4 regions of the Streptomyces sp. NPDC023157 genome follow, and region 3 is predicted to be linked to each of the others. Evidence: riboswitches for the same ligand, from Rfam matches in the RefSeq annotation. Region 3 holds a riboswitch; each other region holds the start of a gene.

Evidence for each region. Region 3 has a riboswitch for cyclic di-AMP ahead of ACZ3ZE_RS14415 (C40 family peptidase). Riboswitches for the same ligand answer to the same signal wherever they lie in the genome.
Region 1: another riboswitch for cyclic di-AMP. It lies ahead of ACZ3ZE_RS33575 (transglycosylase family protein); the one in region 3 lies ahead of ACZ3ZE_RS14415 (C40 family peptidase).
Region 2: another riboswitch for cyclic di-AMP. It lies ahead of ACZ3ZE_RS26785 (LysM peptidoglycan-binding domain-containing protein); the one in region 3 lies ahead of ACZ3ZE_RS14415 (C40 family peptidase).
Region 4: another riboswitch for cyclic di-AMP. It lies ahead of ACZ3ZE_RS21905 (M23 family metallopeptidase); the one in region 3 lies ahead of ACZ3ZE_RS14415 (C40 family peptidase).

Annotation. Positions count from the first base shown of each region.
Region 1 covers NZ_JBVHIL010000011.1:149,721-157,271, reverse strand. The annotation lists gene ACZ3ZE_RS33600 (NAD(P)/FAD-dependent oxidoreductase) at 1-1,331, opposite strand, end outside; gene ACZ3ZE_RS33595 (Ppx/GppA phosphatase family protein) at 1,712-2,632, opposite strand; gene ACZ3ZE_RS33590 (DUF501 domain-containing protein) at 2,629-3,168, opposite strand; gene ACZ3ZE_RS33585 (FtsB family cell division protein) at 3,187-3,657, opposite strand; gene eno (phosphopyruvate hydratase) at 3,823-5,109, opposite strand; gene ACZ3ZE_RS33575 (transglycosylase family protein) at 5,376-6,122, opposite strand; cyclic di-AMP (ydaO/yuaA leader) riboswitch at 6,126-6,300, opposite strand; gene ACZ3ZE_RS33570 (transglycosylase family protein) at 6,558-7,508, opposite strand.
Region 2 covers NZ_JBVHIL010000008.1:34,757-42,307, reverse strand. The annotation lists gene ACZ3ZE_RS26805 (MFS transporter) at 1-358, shown strand, start outside; gene ACZ3ZE_RS26800 (GntR family transcriptional regulator) at 441-1,124, shown strand; gene ACZ3ZE_RS26795 (amidohydrolase) at 1,292-2,635, shown strand; gene ACZ3ZE_RS26790 (oxidoreductase) at 2,733-3,662, opposite strand; gene ACZ3ZE_RS26785 (LysM peptidoglycan-binding domain-containing protein) at 3,773-4,690, opposite strand; cyclic di-AMP (ydaO/yuaA leader) riboswitch at 4,695-4,849, opposite strand; gene ACZ3ZE_RS26780 (pyridoxamine 5'-phosphate oxidase family protein) at 5,121-5,924, opposite strand; gene ACZ3ZE_RS26775 (globin domain-containing protein) at 5,921-7,237, opposite strand; gene ACZ3ZE_RS26770 (SpoIIE family protein phosphatase) at 7,532-7,551, shown strand, end outside.
Region 3 covers NZ_JBVHIL010000003.1:767,195-774,745, forward strand. The annotation lists gene ACZ3ZE_RS14405 (ATP-dependent Clp protease proteolytic subunit) at 42-668, shown strand; gene ACZ3ZE_RS14410 (hypothetical protein) at 676-981, shown strand; cyclic di-AMP (ydaO/yuaA leader) riboswitch at 1,322-1,496, shown strand; gene ACZ3ZE_RS14415 (C40 family peptidase) at 1,500-1,976, shown strand; gene ACZ3ZE_RS14420 (ATP-binding protein) at 2,164-2,595, opposite strand; gene ACZ3ZE_RS14425 (8-amino-7-oxononanoate synthase) at 2,763-3,983, opposite strand; gene bioB (biotin synthase BioB) at 4,126-5,352, shown strand; gene ACZ3ZE_RS14435 (adenosylmethionine--8-amino-7-oxononanoate transaminase) at 5,345-6,625, shown strand; gene bioD (dethiobiotin synthase) at 6,670-7,410, shown strand; gene ACZ3ZE_RS14445 (VOC family protein) at 7,430-7,551, shown strand, end outside.
Region 4 covers NZ_JBVHIL010000005.1:683,058-690,608, forward strand. The annotation lists gene ACZ3ZE_RS21890 (PLP-dependent cysteine synthase family protein) at 1-532, shown strand, start outside; gene ACZ3ZE_RS21895 (MFS transporter) at 529-1,788, shown strand; gene ACZ3ZE_RS21900 (PP2C family protein-serine/threonine phosphatase) at 1,910-3,184, shown strand; cyclic di-AMP (ydaO/yuaA leader) riboswitch at 3,386-3,531, shown strand; gene ACZ3ZE_RS21905 (M23 family metallopeptidase) at 3,544-4,623, shown strand; gene ACZ3ZE_RS21910 (aldo/keto reductase) at 4,688-5,635, shown strand; gene ACZ3ZE_RS21915 (PrsW family intramembrane metalloprotease) at 5,663-7,045, opposite strand; gene trmB (tRNA (guanosine(46)-N7)-methyltransferase TrmB) at 7,123-7,551, opposite strand, start outside.

The DNA.
Region 1 (7,551 bases), on a different contig from region 3:
GCCGCCTCGTAGAACTCCTCGCGCGGGGTCTCCATGGCACCCAGGGAGACGACCTCACGCTTGAGGAACATGCCCAGGGTCCAGTCGGCGAAGATGCGGATCTTGCGGTTCCAGGTCGGCATCGCCATGCCGTGGTAGCCACGGTGCATGTACCAGGCGAGACGGCCCTTGAGCTTGATCTTCATCTTGCCCATGACGATCATCGCGACGCCCTTGTGCAGGCCGAGACCCGCGACGGCACCCTTGTTGGCGTGCGCGTACTCCTTCTGCGGGAAGCCCCGCATGCCGGAGACCACGTTGTCGCCGAGGACCTTGGCCTGGCGCAGCGCGTGCTGGGCGTTCGGCGGGCACCAGGCGCGCTCGGCCGGGACGCCGGCCTTGATCGCGGCCAGGTCCGGGACCTGGGCGTTGTCGCCCGCGGCCCACACGTAGTCGAGACCGTTGACCTGGAGCTTCTCGTTGCAGTCCACGTGGCCGCGGGGGCCGAGCGGCAGACCGAAGCGGGAGAGCGCCGGGTTCGGCTTCACACCGGCGGTCCACACGATCGTGCTGGAGTCGACCTCAAGGCCGTTCTTCAGCACGACGTGGCCGTCGACGCAGGAGTCCATCGAGGTCTGGAGGTAGATCTCGATGCCGCGGCTCTCGAGGTGCTCCTTGCCGTACTGGCCCAGCTTCGGGCCGACCTCGGGAAGGATCTTGTCGGCGGCGTCGACCAGGATGAAGCGCATGTCCTCGCGCTTCACGTTCTGGTAGTACTTCGCCGCGTCGCGGGCCATGTCCTCGACCTCGCCGATGGTCTCCGCGCCGGCGAAGCCGCCGCCCACGAAGACGAAGGTCAGCGCCTTGCGGCGGACCTCCTCATCGGTCGTCGAGTCAGCCTTGTCGAGCTGCTCGAGGACGTGGTTGCGCAGGCCGATGGCCTCCTCGATGCCCTTCATGCCGATGCCCTGCTCGGCGAGGCCGGGGATCGGGAAGGTGCGGGAGACGGCACCCATCGCAATGACCAGGTAGTCGAACGGCAGCTCGTACGCCTCGCCGACGAGCGGCGAGATCGTGGCGACCTTGCGGTCCTGGTCGATGGTGGTGACCCGGCCGGTGAGCACCTCGGCTCCGCGCACGACGCGTCGCAGCGGGACGACGACGTGGCGCGGCGAGATGCTGCCGGCGGCGGCTTCGGGGAGGAAGGGCTGGTAGGTCATGTACGACCGCGGGTCGACGACCGTGACGGTCGCCTCCGCGTAGCGCATCTTCTTGAGGATGCGCCGAGCTGCGTACAGGCCTACGTACCCGCCGCCTACTACGAGGATCCTGGGACGCTCCGTGGTGCTCATGCATCCGAGTATCCACCCCTCCCAGGGGGGGTGCTCGTGCGCCCCTTCACAAGGTTGTGGAGGTCCTCTGCTACACTCCGCCGCCCACGTGACCCAGGTCATGGTCCTGCAAAGGAACCAGGGGGTACCCGTGGACGTTGTTCACCCCCTGTGAACTGGCCCGAAGAGCGTGACGCAACACGGAACCACGGGGTGCGTTCACACGAAGGAAACATCGAGCGAAGTGGCCTCCGCACCTGCGAAAGGGCCCTGAGAACCCCCTCGAAGGGACCAAAGGCCCTCCTCGGGCGCCATCAGGGCCCTTTCTCTTGTGAAGAACTTCACGAACTTTTCCGACGGAGCGGTGTCCAGGGGCCCCTGTCAGGCCTCATAGGCACCCGCTATGCGACGGATAGCGCGATCCCATCGAGGATGTCGTGCTCGCTGACGACCACTTCGGCGGCTCCGGTGCGCTCCATGATCTCGGCGAGGACCAGGGCCCCGGCGACGATCACGTCGACCCGGCCGGGGTGGATGACGGGGATCGCGGCCCGCTCGTCGTGGGTGGAGGCGAGCAGCCGGGCCACCACCTCGTCGACCTGGGCACGGGAGATCCGGGCGTGGTGGATCTTCGTGGAGTCGTACTCCGGGAGCCCGAGCGCGACGGCGGCGACGGTGGTCACCGAGCCGGCCAGGCCGACCAGGGTCTCGGCCTCGCCGATCGGCACGGTCTCGGCGGCCAGGTCGAGCGCGGCCCGCACGTCGGCGCGGATCGCGGCGATCTCCTCGGCGGCCGGCGGGTCGTGCCGCACGTGCCGCTCGGTGAGGCGGACGCAGCCGATGTCGACCGAGCGGGCCGCCTCGACGTGCCGGTTGCCGACGACGAACTCGGTGGAGCCGCCGCCGATGTCCACCACCAGGCGCCGGTCGGCGCCGTGCAGCTCGCCGGTGGCGCCGGTGAAGGAGAACTCGGCCTCCTGGTCGCCGGTGATGACCTCGGGCTCGACGCCCAGGATCGCCATGACCCCGTTCACGAAGTCGGCGCGGTTCTCGGCGTCGCGGGAGGCGGAGGTGGCGACGAAGCGCAGCCGGTCGGCGCCCACCCCGAACTCCTCGATGACGGCCGCGTACTCGCGGCAGGCCGCGAAGGTCCGCTCCAGCGCCTCGGGCGCGAGCCGGCCGGTCCGGTCGACGCCCTGGCCGAGCCGGACGATCGTCATCCGCCGGTCGAGCTCGATCAGCTCGCCCGTCTCCGGGTGCACGTCGGCGACGAGGAGGCGGATGGAGTTGGTACCGCAGTCGATTCCGGCGACCCGGGTCACTCGGCGGACTCCTTCGTGTCGGCGCACGGCGTCACGCACGGGCCCTTCGCCCACCACTCGGGCAGCATGGCGAGGGCCTCGTCGCCGAACGGGTTCACGCCCGGGCCGGCGACCAGCGAGTGGCCGACGAGCACGTGCAGGCACTTGACCCGGTCCGGCATGCCGCCGGCGCTCGGGAAGCCCTCCAGGACCTCGATGGCGTCGCGGCGCGCGAGGTAGTCCTCGTGCGCGGCCCGGTAGGCGGCGGCGAGCTCCGGGTCGGTGGCGAGCCGGGCCTGCATCTCCTTCATGACCCCGTTGGCCTCCAGGGTGCCGATGGCCGAGGCCGCCCGGGGGCAGGTCAGGTAGTAGGTCGTGGGGAACGGGGTGCCGTCGGGGAGCCGGGGCGCGGTCTCGACGACGTCCGGGTTGCCGCACGGGCAGCGGTGCGCGATGGCACGCAGGCCGCGGGGCGGCCGGCCGAGCTGGGCCTCGAACGCCGCGATGTCCACGTCGGTCGGCTCGGTGCGTTCGGTCTGCGGAGGAGGCGTTTCCATGGTGGATCCTGGGGTTGGTCAGTGGCGGTCGGCGCTGTCCACGCCGTCCCACAGGTTGTCGTACCAGGGGCGGTCCGTCGCGCCCTGGTCGGCGCGGGGCCGGTGCTCCGCGTCCGGGTCGTTCACGGTGAAGCCGGTCTCGCCGGGCATCAGGTAGTGCAGGTGCTCGCGGGCGAGCCGGCGCACATAGGCGGGGTCCTGGAGGCGGGCCTTCTCGTCCCGCAGTTCCTCGACCCGCTGGGCGGCCTCGGCGGACTTGCGCTGCTGGTCGGCGATCTCGCCCTGCTGGGAGACGTACTGCCGCATCGGGTAGGCGAGCGCCACCACGAGCGAGCAGACGACCAGCGCGAGGAAGGCCGCGCGGCCGGTGAGGCGGGAGCGGCGGGCCTGGCGGCGGGTCTGGGAGCGGTAGACACGGGCGGCGGTCTGCTCGCCGAGCAGCCTGATCCGGGTCGCGGTCGAGAACCGGTCCCGGTCCTTCACGGCCATGTCGTACGCCTCCCCTTTACCGCCGGCCCTCTTCACACGCACGTCCCCGCACACGGTACGGGACCGAGTGCGGGGACGCTTCGCTTCGCTACGCCTTTGCTCCCTATTCAATTCTCCGGATGCAAAGCCCGGATCAGAGCAGGTGTCAGCCCTTGCCCCTCTTACTTAGTTCGCGGTGCGAAACCGCGGGAAGGCGCTGCGGCCGGCGTAGACCGCGGCGTCGTCGAGGATCTCCTCGATGCGCAGCAGCTGGTTGTACTTGGCGACGCGCTCGGAGCGGGCCGGGGCGCCGGTCTTGATCTGGCCGCAGTTGGTGGCGACGGCCAGGTCGGCGATGGTGACGTCCTCGGTCTCGCCGGAGCGGTGCGACATCATGCACTTGAAGCCGCTGCGCTGGGCCAGCTCGACGGCGTCCAGGGTCTCGGTCAGCGAGCCGATCTGGTTGACCTTGACCAGGAGGGCGTTCGCGGAGCCCTCCTCGATGCCGCGGGCGAGGCGCTCCGGGTTGGTGACGAACAGGTCGTCGCCGACCAGCTGCACCTTGGCGCCCAGCTTGTCGGTGATGACCTTCCAGCCGGCCCAGTCGTCCTCGAACAGCGGGTCCTCGATGGAGACCAGCGGGTACGCGGAGACGAGCTCCTCGTAGTACTCGGTCATCTCGGCGGCCGAGCGGGACTTGCCCTCGAACTCGTACTTGCCGTCCTTGTAGAACTCGGAGGCGGCGCAGTCGAGCGCGAGCGCGATGTCCTTGCCCGGGACGTAGCCGGCCTGCTTGATGGCCTCGAGGATGAGGTCGAGCGCGGCGCGGTTGGAGTCCAGGTTCGGGGCGAAGCCGCCCTCGTCGCCGAGGCCGGTGGACAGACCCTTGTCCTTCAGGACCTTCTTGAGGGTGTGGTAGACCTCGGTGCCCCAGCGCAGGGCCTCGGAGAAGGACTCCGCGCCGATCGGCGCGATCATGAACTCCTGGATGTCCACGTTGGAGTCGGCGTGCGAGCCGCCGTTCAGGATGTTCATCATCGGAACGGGCAGCAGGTGCGCGTTCGGGCCGCCGAGGTAGCGGAAGAGCGGCAGGTCCGAGGCCTCGGAGGCGGCGTGCGCGACGGCGAGGGAGACGCCGAGGATGGCGTTGGCGCCGAGCGAGGACTTGTCCGGGGTGGCGTCCAGGTCGAACATCGCCTGGTCGATCAGACGCTGCTCGGTGGCGTCGTAGCCGACGAGCTCCGGGCCGATCTGCTCGATGACCGCGAGGACGGCCTTCTCGACACCCTTGCCCTGGTAACGGTTGGGGTCACCGTCGCGGAGCTCAAGGGCCTCGAACGCACCGGTGGAGGCACCGGACGGCACGGCAGCACGACCGGTGCTGCCGTCGTCGAGGCCGACCTCGACCTCGACCGTGGGGTTGCCTCGGGAGTCCAGGATTTCCCGGGCTACGACGACGTCGATGGACGGCACGAGCATCTCCTTCTGGGATGTGACGCTGGTTGTGACGCATGCGGCAAGGTCTCGTTCGCCTTGCGACAAGAGCCTAACCGGCTCCGGGGCTCCGGCCAGCCGGACGCCCGCCCCCTGGGACGAAAAAGGACCCAAGGGCACGCATCTGAGGACGAAAGACCCATTACTACTGATCAGTAGGGGCCTGAACGGGGAAACCCCGGTCCGGAGCGCACGGGGGAAGGGCGCTCCGGACCGGGGTGGTCACCGCGGGTGGGTCGTCAGGCTCACTTGAGGTGGAGCTGCTGGCCCGGGTAGATCAGGTCGGCGTTGTCGACGACGTCCTTGTTCAGCTCGAACAGCTTGGCCCAGCCGCCCTTGACGCCGTGCGCCTGGGCGATCTTGCTGAGGGTGTCGCCGGCGACGACCTTGTACTCGCCGTCGCCCTTCTTCACCTTCTTGCCGGTCGGAGTGGTGACCGTCTTCTTGGAGACGTTCTTCTTCGACGTGGTCTTCGGCGCCTGGCGCTGCTCGCTGCGGGTCGTCGGCTGCTCGGTGGAGCGCTTCGACGAGGAGGAGGAGGAGGACGACGACGAGGACGAGGAGCTGGAGCTCGACGAGCTGGAGGAGCTCGACGAGGCGGAGCCGCCGTCGTAAGCGGCGTTGGAGAGGCCCACGCCACAGCTCGGCCACGCGCCCTTGCCCTGGCCGGCCAGGACCTTCTCGGCGATGGCGATCTGCTGCGACTTCGACGCCTGGTTGGCGGTCGCGGCGTAGGCGGTGCCGCCGTACGCGGCCCAGGTGGAGGCCGAGAACTGCAGGCCGCCGTAGTAGCCGTTGCCGGTGTTGATGGACCAGTTGCCGCCGGACTCGCACGCGGCGACGGCGTCCCACTCGGAGGTGGTGGCGGCCGAGGCGGTGCCCGCGGCCATCAGCGGGGCGGCGACGGCGACACCGGTGACGCCGACGAGCGTGGCGACGCGGGTGGCCTTGGAGGGACGGCGGTGTTTGCCCTTGTTACCGGAAAACAGCATGGGAATTCTCCTCACCGACGCCTACGAGGTGAGCTGTCGGGTTCGGACCTGATGAGTTGTCCGGCCGCGTGTCCTTGCACGCGGCTTCACCCCAAGCCGATCGTCGGCCGTCTGTCTCAACGGCCGGGGCCGGCACTTACCTTGGGTCCCCCGCTCCTGCCTTCGGCGCTTGCGCGACGACTTCCCGTCGGCCGGCGGCAGGATTCGGCGTACCGGCGACGGGGCCCGCGGTGGCGAGCGGTCATGACCGTAGACATAGACCCGGGGGAAGTTCAAAGACCATCAACCCGGAAATATCGCCCCTACTTGCTCCCCCGAGAGGGGCGTTTGCGCAGGTGAGGGGCGACACGAGCAAACTTTGCGGACGTGACACGCCAGTTCGGCAAGAGAGACCCATGTCTCACTTACTCATAACGGACATTCAGCTACGAACCACTACGGCGCCGCGACGGGTTCGGCCTTCAACTCAAGGCTCTGACCAGGGATGATGAGGTCCGGGTCGGTGCCGACCGTCTTCTTGTTGGCGTCATAGAGGGCGGCCCAGCCGCCGGGCAGCGCGTTCTGCTGTGCAATGTCCGACAGACTGTCACCCGGCTTGACGGTGTATTCGTCAGCCTTGCCCGAGTTGTCCGCCTTCTCCCCGGCGACCGCGCTCTCCGCCGAGCCCTTACCGTCGGTCACGTCACCCGTCGACCCGTCACCCGGGGCCGCGTGCCGCCCGGATTCGGGCGTGGTGTCTGAGTTGCCCGAATCCTCCGACGCGGCGTCACCGCGGTGCTTGCCCGTACCGGGGGAGGCCGGATCCGTCGTACCGGGCGTACCGGGCATACCGGGCGCGCCCGAGGTGTCCGGCGTGCCGGGCGTGACCGGCGTGCCCGGTGTCGCGGAGCCGTCGGGGCCGGCCGGGGTCGCGGGCGCGGTCGTGGCGCCGCCCGACGGGGCCGTCGGGGTCACGGGCGCGGCCGGGGTGGCCGGGGTCGTGGTGGTCGCCCCGGGGCCGGCCGGGCGGCCGTCGGTCCGGTTGGACTCGGCGACCGGGCCCGTGGACGCCTTGGGCTTGACGGCGGACCCCGGGGAGACCGCGGGCTTCCTGCCGTCGTTCGTCAGGCCGGCGATCGGCGCGCAGGTGGCCCACTGGGTGTCGCCCGCGGCGAGTGCCCTGTCGGCGATGGTGATCTGCTGCGCGCGGCTGGCGAGGTCGGCGCTCGGCGCGTACGCCAGGCCGCCGTGCCGCTCCCAGCTCTCCTGGGTGAACTGGAGACCGCCGTAGAGCCCGTTGCCGAAGTTGGCGCTCCACGCGCCGCCCGACTCGCATTCGGCGACCCGGTCCCAGGTCGGGGCGTCCGCCGCGGAGGCGGAGCCGGTGGCGAGCAACGGCAGGGCCATGGCCGAGCCGGTGACGCCCGCCGCGACAACGAGAGCGGGGGCC
Region 2 (7,551 bases), on a different contig from region 3:
CGGCGCGGCCGTCAGCTTCGGTTACGCGGCCATGCCGGCCGTCATCATGGCGAGCGTCCCGCACCACCAGAGCGGCATAGCCAACGGCATCAACTCCATCTCGCGCTCCACCGGCAGCGCGATCGGCAGCGCCGTCGTCACCACGATCCTGGCGTCGAAGACCGTGGAGCACCTGCCGGCGGGCGTCCCGCCGCTGCCCGCGGAGTCCGGCTTCACCCTCACCTTCTGGATCGGGGCGACGGCCTTCGCCCTCGTCGCCGTCATCGCGCGGTTCGGTCTGCGCGCCGCCCAAGGCCCCCGCGCCACGGCGACGCCCGCGCCCGCCGCCGATCAGACGGCGGAACCGGCGGCCGTCTGATCCGGCCGGCCGGGCCCGCCCGTCGTATCCTCGGCGCGGCGGGCCCGGGTGGTCCCGGCGGAGGACGGAAGAGGTCGGACAGGTGGCGGACAGCAGCAGGACCGGGGCGACGGCCAAGGAGGCCGGATCGGGCCCGCTCGGAGCGCGGGCGCGCGAGGCCGTCCTGCAGCGGATCGTCGACCGGCGGTACGAGCAGGGTGCCCGGCTCGTCGAGCGGGAGGTCGCCGAGGAGCTCGGCATGTCGCGCGTACCGGTCCGCGAGGCGCTCCGCGCGCTCGTCGCCGAGGGCCTGCTCGAACTGCTCCCGCACAGCGGGGTGCGCGTACGACGCCTGGAGCGCACCGACGTGGAGCACCTGTACGAGGTGTGGGAGCCCCTGGCGGTCCAGGCCTCGCGGCTCGCGGCCCGGATCGCGGCGGCGGGCGACGCCGAGGGGCTGACCGCGCTGGAGGCGACACTCCACCAGGCCGAGTCGGCGGCGGCCGAAGCTGAAGGGGCGCGGGAGGTCGCCGCGCACACGGCGTTCCACGAGGGTGTCGTCGCCATGGCCGGCAATCCGCTGCTCGCGCGCATGATGGAGCAGCTGAGCTGGCAGCTGCGCCTGCTCTTCGGACTCCGCGAGGAGCCCGCCCACATGCGGGCCCAGCACGCCGAGATGTTCCGGCACATCGCGGCCGGGGACGCGGAGGCCGCGGGGGCCAGCACGCTGCTGCACGTACGGGACAGCAGGGCGGTCGCCCTGCGCTCCCTCTTCGGCGACGCCTGAGAGACTTTGTATACCAAGAGTGGGGCCCAGCTCTAGCCCTCCCTACTCACACCCTCACCATCGGCTCTCATCTGGGATTCTCCGCCTCCGACCTTCCTCTCTTGTTCGGCACGCACTGCTTGGTATACAAAAACGGGGAGCCGTTGACCCCTCCCCAAGGAGTCCCCATGCAGCCGTCGTCCCCCTCCCCCGCGCTCTCCCGTCGCACGATGCTGGCCGGCGCCGCCGCCCTGGCCGGTACGACGGCCACCGTGGGCGCCGCCGCCCCCGCGACGGCCGCACCCGCCGAAGCCGCGACCGCCACTGGCGCCGGTGCCGCACGGCAGCGCGACAAGACGGTGGTCTTCCGCGATGTGCGCGTCTTCGGCGCGGCGAAGGCGACGGACCTCGTGGTCGTCGACGGGCTCGTCTCGGACGGCCCCGCGCCGCGTGGCGCGAAGGTCATCGACGGCGGGGGCCGGATCGCGCTGCCGGCTCTGGTGGACGCGCACATCCACCCCGACAAGACGACCTGGGGCGGCTCCTGGGTGTCCCGGCGCCCGGCGAGCGGCATCGCCGACTACGTCGCGCAGGACGTGGAGCTGTTCCGCAGCCAGCGCCGGCCGGTCGCCGAGCGGGCGTACGGGCTGATGTCCCACGCCGTCGCCCGCGGCACCCGGGCGATGCGCGCCCACGCCGACGTGGCCCCGGCGTACGGCCTGGCCGGCGTGCGGGGCGTCGCCGACGCGCGGGCGCGGCTGCGGCACGCGCTCGACGTCCAGATCGTCGCGTTCCCCCAGCACGGTGTCATCCGGACCCCGGGGACGGCGAAGCTGCTGGAGGACGCGGCCCGCCAGGGACTCGTGGACATGATCGGCGGCATCGACCCGATCGGCTTCGACCAGGCCCTCGACGAGCAGCTCGACCTGGTCTTCGGCATCGCGGACCGCCACGGCGTCGGCGTGGACATCCACCTGCACGACCGTGGCGAGAAGGGGCTCAAGGCGATGCGCGGCATCATCGACCGCACCCGCGCCCTGTCGCTCGCCGGCAAGGTCACCGTCAGCCACGTCTTCTGTCTGCCCGCCCTTTCCGACCGCGATCTGGGTGCGATCGCCGCCGATCTGGGCGCCCAGGACATCGCCCTCACGACCGTCGCGCCCTCCGACTCGCTGGTCCTGCCGATCGCCCGGCTCCGCGAGCACGGTGTACGGGTGGGCCTCGGCTCCGACGGCGTGCGGGACTCCTGGAGCCCGTTCGGCAACGCGGACATGATGCACCGCGCCCACCTTCTCGGCTGGGTCACGGACGTCCGCCTCGACGACGAGCTGAGCGACTGCTACGGCGTCGCCGCGAACGGCGGCGCGGACGTCATGGGCCTGCCGCACGCCGACCTCAGGCCCGGGGCGCCCGCCGACTTCGTCCTCGTACGCGGCGAGTGCCTGCCCCAGGTCGTGGTGGACATGCCGCGCCGGGACCTGGTCGTGCACGGCGGCGTCGTGGTGGCCCGCGACGGGGAGTTCCTCGCCTGAGCCGCGGGCCGCTCGGGCGCCTCAGCCACGGGCCTCGCGGGCGCCTCAGCCACGGGCCTCGCGGGCGTCTGAGGAACGGCGGCCGGGGCGCGGGCTCCTAGCCGGCCAGTGACGGGTACCGGACGCCGGTGAGTTCCTCGGACGCGGTCCAGAGGCGTTCGCCGGAGGTGTCGTCGAGTGTCCACCCGGCCCGCCAGGACCGGGTGGGCGCGCCGCGCCAGCCCAGCTTGGGGCCGATGAAGGCGTCGGGGCGCACGCCGGGTGCGGTGGCGGCGTACAGGGTGGGCAGGGCTCCGCCGGCGGCGGGCTGCGCGATGATCCGGTTGCCCAGCTCCATCAGGCGCGCGGCGGTCCTGCGGCCCTCCTGGCGGGGGCCGGCCGTCTGCAGGTTGGTGGCGGCGTAGCCGGGGTGGGCGGCGGCCGCGACGATCCCGGAGCCGGCGGCGGCCAGGCGGCGGGAGAGTTCGTGGACGAAGAGGAGGTTGGCCGTCTTGGAGCGCCCGTAGGCGATCCACCGCCGGTAGCGGCGTTCGGCGTTGAGGTCGGTGTGGTCCAGGTCGGCCAGCGCGTGGAAGCCGCTGGAGAGACTGACGATCCGGGCGCCCGGGGTGCGCAGCAGCAGCGGCATGAGCAGGCCGGTGAGCGCGAAGTGGCCGAGGTGGTTCACGCCGAACTGGGTCTCGAAGCCGTCGGCGGTGCGGCCGTGCGGCAGGGCCATCACGCCCGCGTTGTTGACGAGCAGGTCGAGCCGTTGGTCGCGCTCGGCGTGGGCGGCGGCGAAGGTGCGTACGGAGGCGAGGTCGCCGAGGTCGAGCGGCGCGAACTCGGCCGACGCCCGCGGGACTTCGTCGCGCAGCCGGGACAGGGCCGCCTCGCCGCGGGTGCGGCTGCGGCAGGCGAGGAGGACGTGTGCACCGGCGCGGGCCAGCTCGCGGGCGGTGACGTATCCGATGCCGCTGTTGGCTCCGGTGACCACCGCTGTCCGCCCTCCCTGGGAGGGGATGTTCCGCGCGTTCCAGCCCGTCATCTCCGGGCGCTCCTTCCGGCCGTGGTGTCCCCATGCTGCCGCTACCGGGGGTAACGCCATCATAGGGACACCTTCGGCGGACGCCTCGGCCGGGCGGCCGCGCGGTCCCGTCAGTAGGCGCTGTTGACGTTGTCGATGGAGCCGTAGCGGGCGGCCGCGTAGTTGCAGGCGGCGGTGATGTTGGCGACCGGGTCGTAGAGGTCGAAGGCCGTGCCGGCGACGTGGTAGGCCTGGAAGGTGGGTTCGATCACCTGGAGCAGGCCCTTGGACGGGGTGCCGGCGAGGGCGTTGGAGTCCCAGTTGTTGATGGCCAGCGGGTTGCCCGAGGACTCGCGCATGACGTTGCGGTAGATGCCGTCGTAGCTGCCCGGGATGCCGTTCTTGGCCATGATGGAGAGCGACTCGCGGATCCAGCCGTCCAGGTCGTTCGTGTACGAGACGGCCGAGGTCGCCGACGAGACGGCGGGCGCCTGGGCCGCGGCCCGTGCCACGGCGGGCGACACGGCGAACGCCTGGCGCGCGACCGCCGGACGCGCGGCGGCGGTGCCGCTCGCGGCACCCGAACGCGCCACCGCCGGACGCTCCGCGCTCTCGGCGGCCTGGGTGCTCTGGGCGTTCCGCGTGTCGATGGCGAGTCGCAGGCCAGGGCGGATGAGGCCCGGGTCCGCGCCGACGGCGGCGCGGTTGTCGCGGTAGATCGTCTTCCAGCCGCCGCTCACGTGGTGCTTCCGGGCGATTTTCGAGAGCGAGTCGCCGGCGACCACGGAATAGCGCACGAGACCGTTCGCCTTCACCGTCCGAGCCGCCGCCTTTTCGATTGCGACGGACGTGACGGACCCGACGGACGTGACGGACCCGACGGACGCGACGGACTGGACCGTCTGCGGCGCCCGCGGGGTCTCGGCCGCCGCGCCGGTGGCCCCGGCGAGCGGCAGGGCGAGTGCGGCGCTGCCGGCGAGGCCGGCTACGGCCAGTCCGCGGGCGAGCGGGGTGTTCTTGGGGCGGCGGTGCTTCCCGTGTCCACGCATGGCGATTTCCTCTCCTTCGCCTGCGAGGTGAGCTGTCGGGTTCGGGCAGGAGCTGCCCGGCCGCGCGGCGCGCGGCTTCACCCCGAGCCGCCCCGGAGACCGGGACGGCGGCGAACCTGGGTCCCCCGCTCCTGCCGTACGAGTGGGTGAGTGCGGTACCCGGGCGGCGGCAGGATTCGGCGTTCCGTCCGGATGACGGGTGACCGTAGGCGAAGGCGAACAGCGAGAACAAGGGCCTGATTCGCAAAAGCAAGCAGATCTTTTATGGGTCGGAAAAGGATCAATCGGCGTGCCGTGATCCTTTTCTCCAACTGGTTCCCGGGGGTTCGCGCATGACGCCGCGACAGCATTCCGGCGGAATGTCCGACCGTGACTCAGATCACCGGCCCGCACTTAATCGGACATGTCCGGATCCGATTGATTTGAGAGCTTAGGGAATCCGGCTTTCGGTGCCCCTGCGGAACCAGCCGCTGAACCCCTCGGACGGGTGGCGTCGCCGCTCCGCCCGCTCCAGCGCCCGCTCGGCCTCCGCCCGCCAGGTCTCCGCGCCCGCGCGGGGCGGCGGCAGGAACGGTCCCCGCTCCGGCGCGTCCGCGGCGGCGCCGAAGAAGTCGCCACCCTTGCGCCGGACGTCGTCGGTGCCCCACGCCCGGCCGGGACCGTGCCGCGGCACCTTCTGGAGGTGCGGGATGTGCTTGGCGCAGTGGATGTACGCCTCCTCCACGGTGATCTCCACCCAGCTCAGGGCGCGCCGCCCCGGCACCGGGTCGACCGTGAGTCCGGGGTGGTCGGCCCGCATCACGTCGTCGGCCACGACCCGGGCCGTGCCGTTCACGTGGAGTCCGACGCGGTCCCGGAGGAAGTCGACCATCAGGAGGCCGACGTGCGGGTTCTCCTCGATGTTGCCGAGGCTGGCCTGGACGCCGTTCCCCCGGTACTCGGGGTAGGCGAGCCGCAGCTCGTCCAGGACGTGGAGGAAGCCGGCCGGTCCCGCCCGGAAGGTGTTGTCGCAGGCGCCGTGCCGGTCGGCGGTGGCCAGGAAGAACATCTCCTGGCGGGCCACGAACTCCCGCATCCGGGGGTTGAGCCGGTCGAGGACCTGCTCGGCGTAGAACCGGTCGGCGCGCTCGGTGGTGCCCGTACGCCGCTGGACCAGGTGCTCGCCGTCGCTGCCCGGGCGGATGGTGCGCGGCGGCGTCGCCGAGCGCGGACCGGTGTGCTCGAAGGTGCTCAATTCCTCGTCCCGACCAGTTCTTCGATGGAGTCGTGCCGTATGCGGTGGGTGGGGATGCCGATGCCCACGAGGGTGTCGACACCGCGACGGATCATGCCGGGCGGGCCGGAGAGGTACGCCTCGTACGTGTGCCACGGACCGAACTCGCGGACGGCTCCGGGAAGGCCGCCGGACAGGGCTCCGCCGGCCCCGTCGTCCACGACGGGGCGCACGGAGAGCCAGGGGTGCGACTGCTGGAGCCGCAGCATGGTCTCGATGTCGTACAGGTCCTCATTGCTGCGGGCGCCGTAGAACACGTCGACGGAGCGGCGCCGGCCGTGCTGGGCCACGTCCTCGACCAGCGCCTTGATCGGGGCGATGCCCGTACCGCCGCCGAGGCACAGCAGCCCGTTGTCGGTGTGGTGGTCGACGGTCATCGAGCCGGTGGGGCCGCCGAGCCGCAGGACGTCCCCGGGCCGGGCCCGGTGCACGAGCGCGTTCGAGACCCAGCCCGCGGGCACGGCCTTCACATGGAAGGAGAGCAGCCCGTCGGAGCGGGGCGCGGAGGCGAAGGAGTAGTGCCGCCAGACCCGCGGCCACCAGGGCGTCTCCAGGGCGGTGTACTGCCCGGCACGGAAGGGGTACGGCTGGTCGGGGCGGACCGTGACGACGGCGACGTCGGGCGTGCGCGGCTCGTGGGCCACGACCTCCGCCTGCCACCAGGCGGGGGCGCGGAGCTCGTCCTGGGCCGCCGCGTCGATCATGATCTGGGAGAGGGTGGTGTACGCGCCCACCCAGGCAGCCTCGGTCCGCGGGCCCCAGCTGTGCGGGGCGTGCTGGGCGAGGGCGCCGATCAGGCACTCGCCGACGGCCGGGTAGTGCTCGGGCCGCGTGCCGTACTTACGGTGGCCGCGGCCGAGCCCGGTCAGGTACGCGGTGAGGGTGGCGGTGTCCTCGGCGTGCGTGGCGGCCGTGAGCAGCGCCCTGAAAAGGCGGTCGCGCTGGGTGTCCATGGCCGCCGGGAAGAGGGCCCGCAGCTCGGGGTGGCGGAGGAAGAGCAGGGCGTAGAAGTACGAGGTGACCTTGTCCGCGATCGGTTCGATCTCGGCCATCGTGCGGCGCAGGAGCGCGGCGTCGGACGCGTCGTCCGGCGCGGGCGTCGCGGTGGGCCGCCCGCCCGGGCTTGGCCCGAACCAGCCCCCTTGCCGCCCGTCAGCACCAGCTTCCATCGTTCTGCCTCGCCTCGAACGTCGTTGGTCGGTCTTCGCCCACGGAGCCCCGTGTGCCCCTTTTCCCCTCTCCACCACGGAATTTCCCGAGACGAATCGACGCATGAACGGGCCCGACCATACCTGTCGTCCGCTCTCCGTCCAGCGACGCGCCTCTACCTCCACAATTTCCCTGTTCTGCCAGGTCAAGGCCGTGTTACTGGCGAGTCAGGCAATTCGCGGACCGACTCCGGCAGCAATCTGTTCGGAATTTCCCGACGGAACACTCACGGACCTGTCAGCACTCCTCCACATTTCCCGACGCCCGTCTTCATGTCGTGCACGGCTTTCACGACTGGCGGTCCGCTTCCGGGGCGGGATGATGGAGGGGCTGCGGGGTGGAGGAGGGACACGGTCTGGATGAGCGCAGCGGCCTTCCC
Region 3 (7,551 bases):
CTGTACGTCCTGTACATTTTTTACAGACAGAGGAGTACGCCATGCCCCACGCCCGCCATGTCCTTCCCGAGTTCACCGAGCGCACCTCCTACGGCAGCCGCACGCTCGACCCCTACTCGAAGCTGCTGGAGGGCCGGATCGTCTTCCTCGGCACGCCGGTCGACGAGACCTCGGCCAACGACGTCATCGCCCAGTTCCTGCACCTCGACTACGCGGCCCCCGGCCAGGCGGTCTCCCTCTACATCAACTCCCCCGGCGGCTCGGTCAGCGCCATGACCGCGATCCACGACACGATGCGGACGCTCTCCTGCGAGGTGGGGACCACCTGCCTCGGCCAGGCCGTCGGCCCCGCCGCCGTCCTGCTCGCCGCCGGCGCCCCGGGACGCCGGCTGGCGCTGCCGGGGGCCCGGATCGTCCTCCAGCAGCCCGCCCTGGACGAACCGTTGCGCGGACAGCCCAGCGATCTGGACCTCCACGCGCGGGAATTGCTGCGCCAGCGCGACCTGGTCGTCGCCCTCCTCGCCGAGAACACCGGACAGAGCCGCGAGCGGACCACCGCCGACCTCGACCGGACCACCGTGCTCGACGCGCCGGCCGCCCGCGCCTACGGCCTGGTGGACCACGTGGTGCAGAGCCGGGGCCACTCCGCCGGCGCCGGGGAGCGGTGAGCCCGCCATGGTCCCGGAGCTGCCGCCGCTCCCCGCCCTGACGCGCGCCGAGGGCGACCTCGTCGACACCTATCTGGAGGTCGTCGACCTCCTCGGCAGGATCAATCCATCCAGATCCACGCATACCTATGGGGCACTTCGCGCGGCTCAGGCGCTGGTGGGGCGCGCGACGGCCCTCCGTGACGCCCTGACACTCATGCATATGCGGGGCGAGAGCGAGGTCCACGCCGACACATTGGCGCGCGCGTTACGGGTGTTGGACGGGGAGCGACGGGCCGGCCGGGTCACCGTCCCCGAGGAGCCAGCGAGTTGACACTCCCGCGTGTCGTGTCGAGGGCCGCCCGGGGCACGGGAACCGCAGAAACCCTCCTCCGTTCGGCGTAGTCGCCGCATCGATATGTAGCTCAGGCAAGTTGCGCAACAGGAGTACACATCTGGCCGAATCGGGCGTTCCGTCGCAGGTGCGGGGCTCATCGGCCACCCTCCCGACGATCGAGAAACCTGACTGTCCACCCGTATGGATCAGTCGTGAGGAGCCTCACATATCGCCGTTTCAGCTCGGATTTCGCCCTGGATGTGGGTCAAGATCCTCGACGACGACAAGCCCCCGCCACCCACGGCGGGGCGGTCCGGGCGGACGCCGAGTCCTGCCGCTGTCCCGGACGTCTGGTCGACAGGAGTGGATCGGCAGGAGTGGAGGACCCGAGCAGTACGGGGCGTTCGCGCAGTGTGCGGACGTTCCTTGGGGTGAAGCCGCAGCCGCGGCCGGGCATCTTCGCCTGCCCGAACCCGACAGGTCATCCTTCACAGGCGGCTGACGAAGGGTTGCGCATGACTGCGCAGATGCATGTCCCGTCCCTGCTGTCCCGGGCCGGAGCCGTCTCGGCTCTCACCCTCGCCGCCGTCGGCGGCACGCTGCTCGCCCCAGGAGCGGCGCCGGAGGCCCAGGCAGCGACGTCCTACGCCGACAAGGCCTTGAACGTCGCCGCCTCGAAGAAGGGATCGCCGTACAGGTACGGAGCCTCGGGACCCGGCCGTTTCGACTGCTCGGGCCTCACGCTCTACTCGTACAAGAAGGCGGGCAAGACGCTGCCCCGCACCGCGCAGCAGCAGTACAACAAGACCCGGCACATCTCGGCGGCCGGCCGGCAGAAGGGGGACCTGGTCTTCTTCCATTCCGGCGGAAGGGTGTACCACGTCGGAATCTACGCGGGTAACAACAAGATCTGGCACTCGCCGAAGACCGGCTCATGGGTGAAGCTGGACAAGATCTGGAGCTCCAAGGTCCTCTACGGCCGCGTCCGCTGACGGGCGGACCCCGCCGTACCCGCGCATCGGTCTGATCAGCCGACGCGCCGCACGCGGTGCGTGACCCCGTACGAGGAACGCGCCGCGAGCATGCGCGTGGACCGCGTACACGCGGAACGCGCCGCACGACGGTGCGGGAGGAGCGCCCGGTGGCGCCGCCGGCCCCTCCTCCCGCCCGGCACTCTCCCTACGCGGCGTGCGCCGCCGGCCAGGGCAGCCTGATCCAGACCGTCTTGCCGCCCTCCCGCGTGGGTGTCACCGTGAGCCGCCCGCCCGCCTCGGCGGCCAGATAGCGGATGATCACCATGCCGCGCCCGTTGTCCTGCTGCACCGCGGCGGGCAGCCGCCGCGGCCAGCGCGGATGACTGTCGGTCACCCCGATGCGCAACTGCTCGTCGCGCTCCAGGCGGACGTCGACCGTGAAGGTCGGCGACTGGCCGAAGGTGTGCTGCACGGCGTTGGTCGCCAGCTCGGAGACGATCAGCCGCACCGTGTCCGCGATGTCGTCCGCGTCGTCGAGCCCCCAGGACCCGAGGACCTCGGCGACGTACCGCCGGGCGGCCGACACCGACGCGGGATCACTCGGCAGCGTGACGGTTGCTTCCTGCTGATCTGCCATGGCGACGCTGTCCCTTTCCCACCGGGCCCGGCCCCGGATTGCGCTGCGCGCCACACTGCCACCGATCGTGCCGCGCTGGGTGGCGATCGACCAAGATATGCGGATATCTGTCGCTCGATGCGGTGAACGCCGCGACGGGCGACCGGACAGGCGTGCGTGACCCGCGGTCAGACCGCGTCCCGCCCCGCGTCCACCGCCCCGGCCGGTGCCGTCCGCAGGATCGTCCCGACGGCCCGCTCGATCTGCCCGTCCGTGAGGTCCGCGCGCGCGGTCAGCCGCAGCCGCGAGATGCCGTCCGGAACCGACGGCGGCCGGAAGCAGCCCACCCCGAGACCCAGTTCCCGGCAGTCCGCGGCCCACCGCAGCGCCTCCTGCGGCCCCGGGGCACGCACCGACACCACGGCCGCGTCCGGGCGGGCCGCGGTCAGCCCCGCCCCGGTGAGCAGCGTGTACAGGCTCGTCGCCACGCCGCGGGCGCGGGCGGCGAGCCCCGGCTCGGCGGCGATCAGCCGCAGGCTCGCGAGGGCGCCGCCCGCGGCGGCCGGGGCGAGCCCGGTGTCGAAGATGAAGGTACGGGCCGCGTTGACCAGGTGCTCGATGACCCGGGCCGGTCCGAGGACCGCGCCGCCCTGGCTGCCGAGGGACTTGGAGAGGGTGAGGGTGGCGACGACGTCCGGGTCGCCCGCGAGCCCCGCCTCGTGGAGCGCGCCGCGCCCGCCCTCGCCCAGGACGCCGAAGCCGTGGGCGTCGTCGACGACCAGGCCCGCGCCGTGCGCCCGGCAGGCCGCGGCCAGCTCGGCGAGCGGCGCCCGGTCGCCGTCCACGGAGAAGACGGAGTCGCTGACGGCGAGCGCCGGGCGCCCCGGGTGGGCGCCCAGGGTCTTGGCGACGGCCTCGGGGTCGGCGTGCGGGACCACGGCCGTCTCGGCGCGCGCCAGGCGGCAGCCGTCCACGATCGACGCGTGGTTGCCGGCGTCGGAGACGATCAGCCCGTCCCGGACGGAGAGCGCGGTCAGCGCGGCCAGGTTCGCGGTGTAGCCGGAGGAGAAGACGAGGGCGGCCTCGAAGCCGCTGAACTCGGCGAGTTCGCGCTCCAGGCGCGCGTGCAGCCGGGTGGAGCCGGTGACGAGGCGTGAGCCGGTGGCGCCCGCGCCCCAGCGGCGGGCCGCGTCGGCCGCCGCCTCGGTGATCTCCGGCCGCCGGGTCAGCCCCAGGTAGTCGTTGCCCGCCAGGTCGAGCAGTTCGGACTCGGCGGCCCGGGGGCGCAGCGTACGGACCAGCCCCGCCCGCTCCCGCTGCCGTGCCGCGGTGTCCGTCCAGGCGAAGGCGGCCGTGCGCGGGTCCCGTCCCGCGCTCGGGTCCTGCGGGTCCTCGGCGTACGACGGCATGGCGGATCCTTTTGTAGGCAGCGCACAGACCCTAACGGTCGCGGGCCGAGGTCAGGGTGTGGCCATACACACACCTCAAACGGGGTCGTTTGTTCAGTTCCTCCTTGGCCGAGGGGCGTGCGGTACGCCAGGATCAGCGCTTATGGACCTGCTGAACACGCTGGTGGACAAGGGGCTGCGGCGCGAGTCGCCGAGCCGTGAAGAAGCGCTCGCCGTACTGGCGACCTCCGACGACGACCTGCTGGATGTGGTGGCCGCCGCGGGCAAGGTGCGCCGACAGTGGTTCGGGCGGCGGGTGAAGCTCAACTATCTGGTCAATCTGAAGTCCGGCCTGTGCCCCGAGGACTGCTCGTACTGTTCGCAGCGGCTCGGCTCCACGGCGGGGATCCTCAAGTACACGTGGCTGAAGCCCGACGAGGCCTCCGCGGCGGCCGCCGCCGGAGTCGCGGGCGGCGCGAAGCGGGTCTGCCTGGTGGCGAGCGGACGCGGCCCGACGGACCGTGACGTCGAGCGGGTCGGCAGGACCATCGAGGCCATCAAGGAGGAAAACGAGGGCGTGGAGGTCTGCGCCTGCCTCGGACTGCTCTCGGACGGCCAGGCGGAGCGGCTGCGGGAGGCCGGCGCCGACGCGTACAACCACAACCTGAACACGTCCGAGGCGACGTACGGGGAGATCACCTCCACCCACACCTACGCGGACCGCGTGGACACCGTGCAGAAGGCGCACGCGGCGGGCCTGTCCGCCTGCTCGGGCCTCATCGCGGGCATGGGCGAGAGCGACGAGGACCTGGTCGACGTGGTGTTCGCGCTGCGCGAGCTCGACTCGGACTCGGTGCCGGTCAACTTCCTCATCCCCTTCGAGGGCACCCCGCTCGCCAAGGAGTGGAACCTCACCCCGCAGCGCTGCCTGCGCATCCTCGCGATGGTCCGGTTCGTCTGCCCGGACGTCGAGGTACGGATCGCGGGCGGCCGCGAGGTCCATCTGCGCTCGATGCAGCCGCTGGCGCTGAACATCGCCAACTCGATCTTCCTCGGCGACTACCTGACCAGCGAGGGCCAGGCCGGCCAGGCCGACCTCGACATGATCGCGGACGCCGGCTTCGAGGTGGAGGGCGCGGGCACGACGACGCTCCCCGCGCACCGCGCGGACGCGGTGGCGGCCGCTGCCGCCGCGGCGGGCGGCGGATGCGGGTCGCACGCGGAGGCGGCCGGCGGCGGCTGCGGGTCGCACGGCTCGGCCGGTGGCGGCTGCGGTCCGTGCGGCGGCGCGGCGGCCGAGGAGGCGGCCCCGGCCGTCTCCGAGGCCAGGACCGACCTGGTGGCGGTGCGCCGCCGGGGTGCCGGTACGGACCTCGCGCCGAATGCGTAACGACGAACTGCTGGCCCTGGACCGGGCGCACGTCTGGCACCCGTACGGCCCCATGCCGGGCCGCGCGGAGCCGCTGGTCGTGGACTCCGCGTCCGGGGTACGGCTCCGGCTCGCCGAACCGGCCGAGGGCCAGGACGAGTTGATCGACGGCATGTCGTCCTGGTGGTCGGCCATCCACGGCTACAACCACCCCGTCCTGAACGAGGCGGTGCGCGGCCAGCTCGACCGGATGAGCCACGTCATGTTCGGCGGGCTCACCCACGAGCCCGCCGTCCGGCTCGCCGCACGCCTCGTGGAGATCACGCCCGAGCCCCTGCGGCACGTCTTCCTCAGCGACTCCGGCTCGGTCTCCGTCGAGGTCGCGGCCAAGATGTGCCTCCAGTACTGGCGCTCCGTCGGCCGCCCCGGCAAGCAGCGGCTGCTCACCTGGCGCGGCGGCTACCACGGCGACACCTGGCAGCCCATGTCGGTGTGCGACCCGCAGGGCGGGATGCACGAGCTGTGGTCCGGCGTCCTGCAGCGGCAGGTGTTCGTCGACGCGCCGCCGGCCACGTACGAGGAGTCGTACGCGGATCTCCTCCGCGAGGCGATCGGGCGGCACGCGGACGAACTGGCCGCGGTGATCGTGGAGCCGGTGGTGCAGGGTGCGGGCGGCATGCGCTTCCACTCCCCCGCGTACCTGCGGGTGCTGCGGGAGGCCTGCGACGAGCACGGTGTCCTCCTCGTCCTCGACGAGATCGCGACCGGGTTCGGGCGGACGGGGGCCTTGTTCGCCGCCGACCACGCCGGGGTCTCGCCGGACGTCATGTGCGTCGGCAAGGCGCTGACCGGCGGCTATCTGTCGATGGCCGCGACGCTCTGCACGAGCCGGGTCGCCGAGGGCATCTCGCGCGGCGAGGTCCCCGTGCTGGCCCACGGCCCCACCTTCATGGGCAACCCGCTGGCCTCGGCCGTCGCCCTCGCCTCGATCGACCTGCTCCTCTCCCAGGACTGGCAGGTCGAGGTGAAACGCGTCGAGGCGGGCCTCCGCGCGGGCCTCGCGGACGCGGCCGGCATCCCGGGCGTACGGGACGTCCGCGTCCTCGGCGCGATCGGCGTCGTCCAGCTCGACCACGAGGTCGACATGGCGGCGGCGACGCGGGCGGCGGTCCGGGCGGGCGTGTGGCTCCGGCCCTTCCGCGACCTGATCTACACGATGCCGCCGTTCGTGACGAGCGACGAGGACGTGTCCCGCATCGCGCACGCGGTACGCGAAGCGGCGCGAGCGGGCTGACCAGCCCGAGCCCCCGCATCCGGACCACCCCCGAAAGGACCCCCATGACCGTCATCGTCGTCACCGGCACCGGCACCGAGATCGGCAAGACCATCGTCACCGCCGCCCTCGCCGCCACCGCTCATGCCTCCGGCCGCTCCGTCGCCGTGCTGAAGCCCGCTCAGACGGGCGTCGGGAAGGGCGAGGCGGGGGACGTGGACGAAGTGGGCCGGTTGGCGGGGGCGGTGGTGGGGGCGGAACTCGCGCGCTTCCCCGAGCCGTTGGCGCCGAACACGGCGGCGCGCCGCGCGGGGATGGCGCCGGTCACCCCGGCGGAGGTCGCGGAGGCGGCCAGGAAGCTGGCGGAGGAGCACGACCTGGTCCTGGTGGAGGGCGCCGGCGGTCTCCTCGTCCGCTTCGACGAGCAGGGCGGGACGCTCGCCGACGCGGCCCGCCTGCTCGACGCGCCGGTGCTCGTCGTCGCCCCGGCGGGGCTCGGCACCCTCAACTCCGTGGCGCTGACCGGGGAGGCGCTCCGGGCGCGCGGGATCGAGCAGTTGGGCGTGGTGGTCGGCAGCTGGCCCGAGGCGCCGGACCTGGCGGCGCGGTGCAATCTGGCGGACCTGCCGCGGGTGGCGGACGCGCCGCTGCTCGGCGCGGTTCCCGCGGGCGCCGGCGCCCTCGACGCGGCGGAGTTCCGGGCGGCGGCGCCCGGTTGGCTGGCCGCCGCGCTGGGCGGGCGCTGGGACGCGGAGGGGTTCACCGCGCGGTTCGCCGAGCCGTTCACGGCGGCGCCGGAGGCCTGAGCTCCGTACGCTGGCCCGCATGCGTGCTCATGTTCAGGAGATCGTGTTCGACTGTGCCGACCCGGCCGCTCTCGCCCGGTTCTGGTCGGCCCTCCTCGGCGGGGCTCCGGTGGACCGGAGCCCGGACTGGTCGTACGTCGA
Region 4 (7,551 bases), on a different contig from region 3:
CGACGTGCTGGTCTGCGCGGTCGGCACCGGCGGCCACTCGGCCGGCATCTCCCGGGCGCTGCGCGCCACCACCAGCCCCGCCCTCGAACTGGTCGGGGTGGACTCCGTCAACTCCACCGTGTTCGGCCTCCCGGCCGGCCCGCGCCTGATGCGCGGGCTCGGCTCCTCCATCCACCCGGGGAACGTCGACCACGCCGCCTTCGACGAGGTCCACTGGGTGGGTCCCGCGGAGGCGGTACGGGCCGCCCGGCGGCTCGCGTCCCGGCAGTTCGCCACCGGCGGCTGGAGCGTGGGCGCGGTCGCGCTGGTCGCGGGCTGGCTGGCCCGCACCCGGCCGCGCGGCACCCGGATCGCGGCGGTCTTCCCCGACGGGCCGCAGCGCTACTTCGACACCGTCTTCAACGACGAGTTCTGCGCGGCGCACGGGCTGCTCGACGGCCCCGTACGGGAGGACCCCGCCGGGTACGCCGAGGGCGAGCCGGTCAGCGGCTGGACCCGCCGGGTACTGGACCGGGCGGAGCGGGTCCGTTGAGCACGACGACCGCGCCCTCCCCGGGAGGGATCTGGAAGCAGAGCCGCACCTTCGACCCGGCCGTGCGGCTGCTCTTCCTCAACCAGCTCACCATCAACCTCGGCTTCTACATGCTGATGCCGTACCTGGCCGCCCACCTGGCCGACGGCCTGGGCATGGCGGCCTGGGCGGTCGGGCTCGTCCTCGGCGCGCGGAACCTGTCCCAGCAGGGCATGTTCCTCGTCGGCGGCGCGCTCGCCGACCGGCTCGGCTTCAAGCCGCTGATCGTCGCCGGGTGCGCGCTGCGGACGGCCGGCTTCGGGGCGCTCGCCTTCGCGCAGTCGCTGCCGATGCTGATCGCCGCCTCGCTGGCGACGGGCCTGGCGGGGGCGCTGTTCAACCCGGCCGTGCGGGCCTATCTGGCGGCGGAGGCGGGGGAGCGGCGCGTGGAGGCGTTCGCGCTGTTCAACACGTACTACCAGGCGGGCATCCTGCTCGGGCCGCTCGTCGGGGTGGCGCTGACCGGGGTGTCGTTCCGGCTGACGTGCGTGGTGGCGGCGGTGCTGTTCGCCGGGCTCACCCTCGTACAGCTGCGGCACCTGCCCGTGCGGAAGGAGCTGCCCGCGGGGGAGGGGCGGGAGCGGGGGCAGTTCGGGACGGTGCTCGCCAACCGGGTGTTCTGGCTGTTCTCGCTGGCGATGACCGGCTCGTACGTGCTGTCCTTCCAGGTCTATCTGGCGCTGCCGCTCGCCGCGGGCAGCACCTCGGTGACGACGGCGCTGTTCGTGGTGTCTGCGGTGGTGGCGCTGCTCGGGCAGCTGCGGATCACGGCCTGGTGCAAGCGGCGGCTCAGCCGGGAGCGGTGTCTGGTGCTCGGGCTCGGGCTGATGGGCGTGGCGTTCCTGCCTCCGGCGCTGCTGGGCGGCGGGCGTTCGCTCGCGGGGCTGCTGCTGTGCGCGGCGCTCCTGGCGGTGGCGAACGCGGTGCTCTACCCGTACGAGATGGACACCGTGGTGGCGCTCTCCGAGGGCCGCTGGGTCGCCACCCACTACGGGCTCTACAACACCGTCTGCGGGATCGGCATCACCCTGGGGAACCTGGGCACGGGCGCGCTGCTCGACCTCACCGGCTGGTCGGCGGTGCCCTGGCTGACGCTGTGCGCGGTCGGTCTGGGCTGCGCGGCGGCGATGGCGGCGCTGTCCCGGGGCGGGCGGCTCGCCGTCCGGCCGGCCGTACGCCAGTCGGCCGCGCGGGAGTCGCCGACGGGCGGCGGCTGACCCACCCTGGGGAGGGCGCGGGACCTCCCGTCGCCCTCGGGGTCGGGCCCGGTGCTCCAGGCGGGCCCGGGCCGGGTCGGGCCCAGGTCCAGGCGGGAGAGCAGAGGTGGCGCGAGCAGCGGTGCGGCACGAGCCCTCCTACGGGCCCGGTGGCGCGGGCGGGGGCCGGGGGCCGTATCCCGTCGCACGCCGCTTCATCCGTGCCCTTCCCCCGCTGATCATCGTGGGCGGTGTCTGCTTCGACCTGGCGACACCGCCGGAGTACACCGCGGCGCCGCTGTTCTCGGCGGCGCCGCTGATCGCCGCCCCCTTCTTCTCCACGCTGACGACGTTCCTCACGGGCGTCGCCGCCGTCCTCGCCAGCATCGGCCTGCACCTCTACAACGGCACGGTCAGCCATATCTCCTCGCTCACCGAGACGCTGACCGTCCTCACCGTCGCGGCGCTCGCCATGCTGATCAATCGGGTGGTGCGGCGCAGCGGCGAGCGGCTCGCGTCGGCGCGGGTGATCGCGGCGACGGCGCAGAAGGCGGTGCTCCCGACGCCCGCCGCGCGGATCGGCGGGCTGCAGGTCGCGGCCCGGTACGAGGCGGCGCAGGCCGACGCGTTCATCGGCGGCGATCTGTTCGCCGTCCAGGACACCCCCTACGGGGTACGGCTGGTCGTCGGCGACGTGCGGGGCAAGGGGCTCGACGCGGTGGAGGCCGTCGCCGTGGTCATCGGCGCCTTCCGGGAGGCCGCCGAGCTGGAGCCGACGCTGGAGGGCGTGGCGCAGCGGCTGGAGCGGGCGCTGGACCGCGAGGGCACGCGGCGGGACGGGCTCGACGCCTTCGAGGGGTTCACGACGGCGGTCCTCGCGGAGATCCCGCGCGGGGACGGCGGCGGTGTCGTGCGGGTCGTGAACCGGGGGCACCCGGAGCCGCTGCTGCTGTACGGGGACGGCGGGCTCGACCGGCTGCGGCCGACAGAGGCCGCGCTGCCGCTGGGGATGGGGGAGCTGGCGGTGTGGCCCGACCGGGCCGACGAGACGCCGTACCCGGCGGGCGCGACGCTGCTGCTCTACACGGACGGCCTCTCGGAGGCGCGGGACGCGCGGGGCGTCTTCTACGATCCGGCGGAGCGGCTCGCGGGGCGGCTCTTCCCCGGCCCGGAGGAGCTGCTGGACGCGCTGGTGGCGGATGTGCGGCGGCACACCGGCGGGGGCTCGAACGACGACATGGCGCTGCTCGCGGTGAGCCGCCCGGCGGCGGGGCAGCCGGAGCGGCGCCGGACGATGCCGGTGGTGCCGCCGGGGCAGAGCGCGGAGGTGGGTCCTGCGGCGTCTCCTGCGGTGCCTCCGACGGCGGCCCCCAGGGTGCCTCCGGAGGCGCTTCGGGAGGATGGTGACGGGACGTAGTCGAGGGGTGTCGCTCCGATAACAATTGATGCAACGTCAGATTCCCGGTGTGACGCGGATCCTGTCTGACCGGGGGTCAACTCGGGCCATTCCCTCTCAATTCAGCTAATGATCAAGGGGGACGGCTTGGAATCGGGAGGCCGTGTCTATTAACGTTCGATAACGCAGCGCGGTCGTCACAGCCGTCGCAAGAGACGGCACCGTGCGCGCGCGCCGAATCCCGCAAGGGAACCGGGGAACCACCACTTGGGGTGAATCGGGCCACGTCGCACCCGTGCGGCACACCCGTAGGAGACCTTCCTGCTCCGAACCCGTCAGCTAACCCGGTAGGCGAGAAGGAAGGAAAGGAGAGCGCCTCCGTGGCGTCCAACACCCCTGCTCCCGAAGCCCCCTTCGACTCTTTCGGCGCCCATGGCGCCGCGGGCGCGGGCGGGGAGGAATGGAACCCCACCGAGGACTCGCTGCGGGCCCAGAACCGCTCCGGCGGCCGGCACCGGGTCGTCAAGCAGCGCTCCAACTTCGCCCGCTCCTCCACCGTCCTCGGTGTCGGCGTCATCGCCGCCGTCGGCGCGGGCGGCCTGGCCACCGCGCAGGACAAGCCCCCGGTCGCCATAGCCCTGCCGGACCTCGACCTGCCCGACGCCTCCGAACTCCCCGGCATCGGCGACCTGATCGGCGGCAAGGACAAGAGCGCCGGCGACAGCGCCCAGGTCACGAACAACGCGCAGCCGCTCACCGCCCTCACCTACCTCGCGCCCGAGGACAGCACCTCCGCCGACGCGCCCGCGGGGACCAAGCAGCAGGCCGCCGACGCCGGCGAGGCCCTGCGCGCCCGCATCCTCCAGCAGGCCGAGCAGCAGCAGGCCGCCGCCGACACCGCAGAGAAGGAGGCGGCGCAGAAGGCCGCCGCCGAGAAGGCGGCGACGGAGGCCGCGGCCAAGGCCGACGCGGCGGAGAAGGCGGCGGCCGAGGCGAAGAAGAAGGCCGACGCGGAGGCCGCGGCGAAGGCCGAGGCCGAGCGCCTGGCCAAGCTGGCCGCCAGCTACTCGCTGCCCACCTCCTCGTACACGCTGACCTCCACCTACGGCGAGGCCGGCTCGATGTGGTCCTCCGGCTACCACACCGGCCTGGACTTCGCCGCGCCCACCGGCACCCCGGTCAAGGCCGTCCACAGCGGCACCGTGAAGTCGGCCGGCTGGTCCGGCGCGTACGGCTACCGCATCGTCCTGGAGCTCGAGGACGGCACCGAGATCTGGTACTGCCACCTGTCCTCGATGACGGTCGGCGCGGGCCAGTCCGTCGGCACCGCCGACACCATCGGCCGGGTCGGCGCCACCGGCAACGTCACCGGGCCCCACCTCCACCTGGAGGTCCACACCCCGTCCGGCGGCGGCATCGACCCGGCGGGCTGGCTGCGCTCGAAGGGCCTCAGCCTCTGACGTCCGGACGGACGTCCCCCGCGGAAGCGGAATAGGCCCGGTCGCGCGGAGGGTTGATCACTCCATGACTTCTCTCCGCAAGCTGGGCTCCTCCGACCTGCACGTCTTCCCGCTCGCCCTCGGCGGCAACGTCTTCGGCTGGAGCGCCGACGAGGCGCAGTCCTTCGCCGTCCTCGACGCGTACACCGCCGCGGGCGGCAACTTCGTCGACACCGCCGACGTCTACTCCGCGTGGGCCGAGGGCCACGAGGGCGGCGAGTCCGAGACCGTCATCGGCCGCTGGCTCGCCTCCCGCGGCAAGCGCGCCGACGTCCTCGTGGCGACCAAGGCCGGCGCCCACCCCCGCTACAAGGGGCTGAGCGCGACCACCATCAAGGGCGCCGCCGAGGAGTCGCTGCGCCGCCTCGGCACCGACTACGTCGACCTCTACTACACGCACTTCGACGACGAGTCCGTGCCCGTCGAGGAGATCGTCACCGCGCTCGACCAGCTGGTGAAGGACGGCAAGGTCCGGGCCGTCGCCGCCTCCAACATCTCCCCGGAGCGGCTGCGCGCCTCCCTCGACTTCGCCGAGGCCGAGGGGCTCACCCGCTACGTCGCCCTCCAGCCGCACTACAACCTGGTCTCCCGCGAGACCTACGAGGGCGCCCTCCTGGAGACCGCCGAGCAGGCCGGCCTCGCCGCCGTGCCGTACTTCGGGCTCGCCTCGGGCTTCCTCACCGGCAAGTACCGCCCGGGCGCCACCGTCGCCAGCGTCCGCGCCGAAGGGGCGGCCAAGCACCTGGAGACCGAGCGGGGCCAGAAGGTGCTCGCCGCGCTCGACGCCGTCGCCGAGGCCCACGACGCCGAGCCGGCCACCGTCGCCCTGGCCTGGCTCGCCTCCCGCCCCACCGTCGTCGCCCCGATCGCCTCGGCCCGCACGGTCGAGCAGCTGCCCGCCCTCGTCGCGGTCGCCGAGCTGGAGCTGACGGCGGCGGAGCTGGCGGTGCTGGACGAAGCCTCGGCGGTCTGATCCGGGCGTTTCGCGGCGACCGCCGTACTAGCTGCGGTACGGGTTGTAGCCGCCGTAGTCCAGGTACTGCGGCGGCGCCCAGACCCGGCCCGTAGCCCGTGCGGCGTAGGTCAGCGCGGGCGAGGCCACCTGCCTGCGCTGCCACAGGTGGTGCAGCAGCTCCTGCTCGCGGGCCGCGAAGTCCGGGGCCGCCTGGCCGCGTCCGGCCCGGTGGCGCAGGAAGGCCAGGGTGGTGGCGAAGGTCTCGTACTCGCCGACGGCCTGCGCGGCCGGCTTGCCGTACGTACGGGCGGCGAAGCCGCGGGCCAGCGCGCGGGCCCGCATCGAGGAGAGCGCGAGCGGTTCGTCGTGCGCGAGCCACCCGGCCGTCGCGTAGGCCGGGAGCTCGCCGGATATCGTGCGCAGCTCCTTCTGCCGGCTCCATATCGCGAGCCAGGTCAGCAGGGCGAAGACCGGGACCATGAACATCCCGTACACCGCGAGGAACGCCAGCGGGTGGAAGCTCGCCGAACCGTTCCACAGGGCGTGCATGCCCATGCCGAGCAGCAGGCCGGCGAGCGGGAACAGCACCAGCCGGGTGCGGCGGAACCGCGCGCCGGCCGCCAGGGCGGCGGCGAAGCCGAAGCCGAGGCCGGTGAGCGAGGTGAACAGCGGGTGGGCGAACGGCGACATGATGATCCGGACCAGGAAGGTCCCGAAGGTCATGGAGCCGAGCCCGGTGGAGCCGATCTCCTGGTCCTCGCCGAAGGCGTTGCCCAGATAGAGGATGTTCTCGGTGAACGCGAAGCCGGTAGCCGTGAACCCGGCGTAGACGAGGCCGTCGACCGGGCCCGTGAAGTCCCTGCGGCGGAAGAGGAAGAGCAGCAGCACGGCCGCGCCCTTGGCGGTCTCCTCCACGACCGGGGCGACCGCGGTCGCGCCGAGGGTGTCGGCGGAGCCGGGGTCGGCGGTGGCGCTGCTGATCCACTCCACCGCGAAGGAGTTGGCCAGGATCGCCACCAGCGTGGAGGCGAACGCGCCCCAGGCGAGGGCGAACAGCAGGTTCTTCCAGGGGGCCGGCTCGACCCGGTCGAGCCAGCGGAACGCGGCCACCAGCAGCGGCACGGGCAGGACCGCGAGGCCCAGCCCGACGAGGAAGCCCTCGGTGCCGGTCTCCTCCCGGACCAGCGCGAGGATCGCCAGGGCGCACAGCGCGAGCAGGGTGATCAGGGTGATGGCCCGCAGCAGCTTGCTGCGCCAGAAGGCGCGGCGCGGCTTGTACCGCCACTTGGAACGCTCCGGGACCGCCGCGAAGTCCGGCTGGTCGGTCTCCAGGGCGGGCACGGGTGCGGGCCCGGGGATGACCGCCTTGGCGGGGGCCGGGGCGGGGGCGGGCTCGGTGGCAGATCCGACGATCGGGTTCGACGACACGGAACGACCCTAACGAGCCCCACCGACACCGGCGAGGGAGTTCCCGCAGCCTGTGGAAAACCCGCCCCTCGCCGAGGTCAGCGCCTGCGGAACAGCAGGTCGTGGACGATGTGCCCCTTGTCGAGGCCCTGCCCCTCGAACCGGGTCAGCGGCCGGTGCCCGGGCCGGGGCGCGTAGCCGCCGTCGGCCTGGGTGTTCTCGAAGTCGGGGTGCGCGCCGAGCACCTCCAGCATCTGCTCCGCGTACGGCTCCCAGTCCGTGGCGCAGTGCAGCACGGCGCCGGGCTTGAGGCGGGGCGCGAGCAGGGTGAGGAACTCGGGCTGGATCAGGCGCCGCTTGTGGTGCCGCTTCTTGGGCCAGGGGTCCGGGAAGTAGACCCGGCAGCCGTCGAGGGACTCGGGGTTGAGCATCTCGCGCAGCAGGATGACCGCGTCGCCGTTGGCGACCCGGACGTTCTCGAGCCCGTTGCGGTCGGCGAGCCCGAGCAGGTTGCCCTGGCCGGGGGT